Regions from separate parts of the Paenibacillus sp. FSL H7-0690 genome, predicted to be linked through region 1. Evidence: predicted binding sites of a transcription regulator. Region 1 holds the regulator's gene; the other holds the start of a gene.

Evidence for each region. The regulator LexA, encoded in region 1, represses DNA repair genes until DNA is damaged. The targets are predictions, from matches to a motif close to CGAACATATGTTCG.
Region 2: the regulator LexA is predicted to act here: its motif matches at 2,004-2,017, upstream of MHI32_RS23035 (ImmA/IrrE family metallo-endopeptidase).

What each region holds. Positions count from the first base shown of each region.
Region 1 covers NZ_CP150281.1:3,882,326-3,885,470, reverse strand. Annotated here, with positions in the region: gene MHI32_RS17120 (hypothetical protein) at 1-349, opposite strand, end outside; gene MHI32_RS17115 (hypothetical protein) at 572-952, opposite strand; gene MHI32_RS17110 (L,D-transpeptidase) at 1,102-1,440, opposite strand; gene lexA (transcriptional repressor LexA) at 1,619-2,245, opposite strand; gene MHI32_RS17100 (LysM peptidoglycan-binding domain-containing protein) at 2,497-2,910, shown strand; gene MHI32_RS17095 (DUF896 domain-containing protein) at 3,020-3,145, shown strand, end outside.
Region 2 covers NZ_CP150281.1:5,216,432-5,219,576, reverse strand. Annotated here, with positions in the region: partial or broken gene MHI32_RS23050 (phosphomethylpyrimidine synthase ThiC) at 241-378, opposite strand; gene MHI32_RS23045 (DUF3139 domain-containing protein) at 475-810, opposite strand; gene MHI32_RS23040 (hypothetical protein) at 1,175-1,336, opposite strand; gene MHI32_RS23035 (ImmA/IrrE family metallo-endopeptidase) at 1,403-1,954, opposite strand; gene MHI32_RS23030 (YjfB family protein) at 2,118-2,294, opposite strand; gene MHI32_RS23025 (hypothetical protein) at 2,444-2,593, shown strand; gene MHI32_RS23020 (NucA/NucB deoxyribonuclease domain-containing protein) at 2,675-3,112, opposite strand.

The DNA of each region.
Region 1 (3,145 bases):
TTTTGCTGTTTTGATGTCTTTTGGATACTTTTGAAAGGGTAAGTGCGTTAACCACAATCTCGGATCCCATTACATTATCAAAAGAGTATAGCTTTGCTACTGCTTTTTTGTTACTCTTCGGATTTTTGGTACCGATTGCCAATTTTTTATTAGGCTCGTTAAGTGCGATCAAGTGAGATTGATTGGGGGGAATGAATGTTTTGGTGAAGCTGATGTTAAAAGATGAGGTCGCATTAACTAGCTTAGAAATTTCAGATGAAGCAGATAGCGTTTTCAATTTTATAATGGCGGCACTTAGAATTAAAACAACTCCTAAAATAGCAAATAAGTACATCAAGATAATCAGCATATAATCACACCTCCTAGTTATCTCATTAGACTCAAATTGTTGCTTATTGAAAGATATGCCTGAATGATCTCCACTAGTATCTTTTAAAAGGGAAATTCGTGGAATTATAGGATCGGCTTCACGATTAACCCAAAAAAAGCACCCAGAGAAACCTTCCGATTCTGCAAATGATGCAAAATTGGGGGTTGCTGCAAGGGTGCTTTTTAAGGTGATTATGAAAACCTATAGAAAATTGAAGGCAGTGATATGATCGGTATAAACAATCAGCTGTTTGTATTCGATCGGAGTCCCATAACTAGCATAAGGTCTTACAGTAACGTCATTGAGGACAACAAAGTTATAGCTGAAATTTTTATCAGGGTGTTCTGCTCCCAAATAAGATATGTATTCGTCTACAATTACATCATCCATCAAAGATTTTAAATCAAATACATCCTCTTTGTTGGAGACGGTTGGAGAGACGATTCCCTGAATGCTGCCAAAAGAGGTGAGCAAATTCACTTTTTTTCCACTAGCTTGTTCATCATTTAAAAGTAAACCGGACAGCTTACCCAGTGCATCGACTTTAAAATCGACGAGGGTTCTAATTTTTGAATTATTCAAACTAAACACATCCTTTTCAATTTGCAATCCTGTTAACAATATTCGACATATAATCACGAAACTCCTAGTATGCTAATGAAAAAATACTTACTTATGTAATGACCCCCATTTTTAATGTGATTTGGGGGTTGCCGAGCCTCCATTCGAATTTAATTTCTTATCGTTACTCGTGTGCCTATAGGGACAATAGCAGCGAGTGCTAACACATCCTCGTTGTACATCCGGATGCAGCCGTGGGACACCTCTTTCCCAATGGAGGAAGGGTCATTGTTTCCATGAATTCCGTAGTGTGGTTTAGACAGTCCCATCCAAAACACACCGAAGGGACCCCCTGGGTCGGGTTGTTTGTTAATAATAGTGAATTCACCCACTGGGGATTGGGTTAACATCTTACCGATGCCGACAGGGAAACCTCTAATCACAATATCATTGTCCAGAAGATATAACATTCGTTGGGTCAGATCTACAATAATTCGGTAGTTGGGCATTATACGCAACACTCCTTTCTAATTAGGATATGAGCAGAACGCCTAAAGGGTTATTCATAGAAAATGGCCATTTTAGCCACTGGGAACAAATGTTCGTAAGTGGTTGGAAAAGCAAATAAACGTAGAAAAAAGGCTGTTCCGCATATGCGGAACAGCCTTTTATGTTAGAAGTGCATACTTAGTGGATATCTCGAAACAATCCGATGACTCTTCCGAGAATAGTTACGCGATTAAGGCGAAGCGGCTCATAAGCTGGATTCTCCGGCTGAAGCCGTATATGATCACGTTCCTTGTAAAAGGTCTTAACGGTTGCTTCATCTTCTTCGGTCATGGCTACAACGATATCTCCGTTGTCCGCTGTTTGTTGTTGGCGAACAATCACATAGTCACCATTCATAATGCCTGCGTCCACCATACTATCACCCATGACAGACAGCATAAATACTTTGTTGTCACCTACATAGTGAGTAGGAAGTGGGAAGTAGTCTTCGATATTCTCTGTAGCAGTGATAGGTACCCCGGCGGTAACTTTACCTACAACAGGAATCCGTGAGATGGTCTGCGCGAATTGGTGAACATTCTCTGAATCCTCTTGGCCTAGTAATTCTATTGCACGTGGCTTCGTTGGATCTCGACGAATAAGTCCCTTCTTCTCAAGCCGGTCCAAATGACCGTGAACTGTGGAGCTGGAAGCAAGGCCAACAGCTTCTCCAATTTCCCGGACGGAAGGTGGATAACCCTTGCTGCGGACTTCGCTTCGTATAAATTCCAGGATCGCCAGCTGGCGACTTGAAATCTTTGACATTGGAATCAACCCCATATAGTAATGTTTGGGAAAATTATAACATAGAACTACCGTTCGCACAAACATAAGTTCTAACTATTATAAATATAAATCTGCTAGAGTTAAAAAATGGTAGACAAATGATAATAAAATGAACCGCTTGAGTCTCTCGAAAAAAAGAGAACAATTGTTCTGAAATAGTATTGAACAAAACACATGTTCGTGTTATTATAAATTCGAAAGTAAGAACAAGTGTTTGGAGGATGATGATTATGCTAAAATACAGTACATACCGCAGCATCTACGATAAGGCCCCAGTGGTTGAATCTATAGGACATAATGACGTTGCACGTAATTCCGCTAAGGTGAAAGAGATAACGGAACGTTTGCTTGGAGGGATGATTTCGTTGTTCCGTCAAGATTTCTTTATTAAGTTAATATTGATTTTCGTGCTAGTATTATCTGGCCTAACAGTAGTGGGAAATGTATTTGCAGGATCGACGACTATAATGAAGGAAGAGAAGCGGATTGTGGTTGAACGTGGAGATACACTATGGAGTATTGCTCTTAAGAATAAACCAGCTGATATGAAGACAGTTGTTTATATAGAAGGAATTAAACGTTCAAGTGGGATTAAGAGTAGTCAAATTAACGCTGGAGACATACTTACTTTACCTATTTATTAATTTTCTGAGAACATAATAGAATGACCAGTAGAGCTTGCAGGGAGTAGACCTTGACAAGCTCTTTTTCTCATGGCAGAGTTAGAATTAATTTATAGGGGGAGGGAAAGTATTGAATATTGATGAGTTGGTCGCGCGAATTAACGAATTGGCACGCAAACAGAAGAGCGTAGGCCTTAATCAAGAGGAAGTGGCGGAACGCGCCAAGCTTCGTGAAATTTACCTGGGGAATATCCGC
Region 2 (3,145 bases), 1.3 Mb from region 1:
AAGAATACCTATTCATAAATTATCTCCAGAGGCTTACGGACTCAGAAGTCGTTATTTGCATATTTATAGGCTTTTGAGCAGGTTCGCGGACTCCAGTGACGCTATTCCTTAAAAAGGAGGTCTTATATGGTGTTTTTCATGCCAATAAAGGCTATGGGGTCCGCTACACTTTGAAATGGAGGGTTATACCGCGCATAAGATCAACTGTGTCCGATAGCTGCTAAGAACCACGCCAATGTTATCTGTAGTCAGTGGACCTAATGTATAAAAAGGGGCTTCGTTACAAGTTTCAAGTTGCTTATCCATACTCTCTTTAATCAAGTGCATCGGCACATGTCCTGAACCCTCTACCATCACCTGTCTACGCAAACGATGTTTACCTATTTAGAGCAGGGAAGATCAAAAAAACACGTTTGCCCAAGCAGCCAAGTGCTGACTGCTGGGCAAACGCGTCTTTTTTATAGGGCAACTCCTTCACGGGAGATTCTCCTCGATATGTTTATATGTATAGCTCGGATTATTACCTTTAACAGGAGCCCTGCTGTATTGAAAGATCCTTCCATTTTCTTTTCGATAAAAGTATCTTGCGTAGGGTTCGTCTGCAAAAATCACCGTGGTACTTACGAGGGGAGCTTTGGCAATCTGGGTGTATACTTTATCAAAATCTTCTTTCTTATAATTTCTCGTCTCTACTAGATAATGAATGACTTCTCTGTTCATATGATTTTGGAAGTAGTGGAAGGCTAAGGATGTTATTCCATAGATTAAAAGGATTAGAACGATGAAGATTAGTTTTGTTTTTTTCTTCATTAATTCCCTCCATATAAATAATTTGTATATAGTATAAGATAATATACTGAGACTGGTATGTCATTCATAGATATATGACGCAGGAGGAAGAGAAAATACTGGAGCTGGAGCAGCAAATTAAGATGCTGGAGGACCAGGCAAGTCCGAGGCTGCCGGGGGTGAAAATCTTTTAGTTTTTAATATGGGGTTTTGTAGGTGTATTCGTTATTCTAATTCTTATTGGTGTGATACAGTTTGTATTTGCATAACAGATTATACAAAAAGGCAGCAAATACTGATAGTAATCCAGGCGTAAGCGAAAGAAGAATTGCCGGGACATACTATATTTGCTGCCTTTTAACTTATGAAGAATAATGATTCTCTTTTAGTCCTCTTTGGGTTCTTGTAATAAAATGGAGAAGGTCCCCGTTTCGTGATCCACCTCAATCGTCTCAATGCCCACGAAATCCGGGATTTCGGGGTGTACTGCATCTACATTATAATCCGGATGAGTCAGTAATAATTCAATTACTTTAATGGCTTCCATGTCGTTCCCCCTCACGAGAAATTCCACCATAAATGAATATGCAGAGCACTATTGCAACTAAGCTTATTATCTCCGTGATCCGTTGCGAATATGTGTCAGTCGTTCTTCGTTTCTTCCCATCACGGCCAATAATTGCCCTTGGAACACACGTCTTTGGATCTGATCAATCCGCTGTAAGGCCAGCTCGGCAGGAACTTGAAATTCTGCTGCGAGATAGGAGATGGCATCCTCCCGTTGCTCAGGCAATGTCATGCGGGAGATCATGGAGTAAGGCATCGCCGCATACAAGATAAAACGCTCGGATTCATCCTCCTGTGCCCGCGTGAAATGCTCTGGCATCAAGGTCTGATTATCACTGCCATGGCGAAGGAGGTGACACAGTTCATGAAGAAACTCTAGCCGTTGAAGATTGGCTGGAAGGCGGTTGTCGATAAACAGGCTGTACATCCCTGCAGACGCTTCAATGCTCTTGCTTCTCACATCCAAATAATGAACCCAGATATTAAGCCGCTCTGCAATATACGATATTGAAATTTGTGAGGGCTGATGAAGATTTAATCGCTTGTATAAATCCTCCGTCCATTTCTCAAGCACAGTCATTTGATAATATGATTTCATGTTCTCCAACTTATTCACCTCGTTTAAAATCACTAATAAATCACTAATGGGATCGTATGTTCGCATAAATGCGCAAAAGAAAAGCCCGAAGGGCTATGTAGAGTAAAAAAATGCTAAGGATACACAGGAACATTCGTTCTCATGTATCCTTAGCATAAAGCAATTACACACTAATATCAAGTGTTTTTCCCAAATTAGGAGCAACGCTTTTGCCCAGCATTTCCACCATGGTTTGGCTCTGGGTTTCAGCCTGATTCTTGGCAATATTCATGACCTGTATCCCAACATTTTGAGCTAAGGATGCTTGGCTCATTGCCATTGATAATGCAGCTATATCCATATTGCACCTCCTTTGTGTATATCCTGTTTATCGACTGTCCACCTTCAATTCATTAGGTGATTGGCATTTGTTTGCCAATTCGCCCAAACGGCTTATCTCCTTTTTACATATCTTGTGCTGTAGTCATTAATCATTAGGAGGAATTGAAAATGGGAATGGAACATGGTTGTGGTTGTAACGTAGGTCCGGTAGTAAGTCCAGCATCAGTAGGTCCGGTGTGTAGTCCTTGGACTTCAACAGGAGCAATTCTGGTACTTTTCATCTTGCTGGTTATCATCACTAAAGCTTGCTTATTCTAAGTTAGCTGATGTGCAGTGTAGCCCCATCTGGCGAATGCCAGGTGGGGCTATTCTGTTGCCTGGGGCTGGTCAGACAGACCGTTATTTAAACATAAATTCTACCCGCGTTCCGTCTGCATAATCCTCCAGCTGATTGCCAACCCAGCTTCCTGCCCCGCGGTTATCGCTTGGCGTTATGTATTCAATGTCGGCACCAATGCCGCCTTCCTTACACATAGCCATTGGCCATTCATCCCGGTCATACCCCTTTTTAGTGGGGATCCCTTTTAAGGACTCTTTACGGTTCTCTTCAGCCTGCTCTCGGTTAATCGTACATGTGGCGGATTCACCTTTCGCAATGGCATCCTGAATATGTTTGGCGGTCTCAGGATAGCGGTCTGATGGGAAGGTTAGCTGAACAACACTCGAATCGGATGGAGACGAGGGGTCTGTAGGCTCTCCGTTTTGTTCAAACCAGTAACTAGCCAAAGCAAGTAATGCAACAATGATGAGACTGGAGATCCATTTTTTTACTTTCAATTCTGCTCCTCCTTTTTTGGCACTTAAAATAGT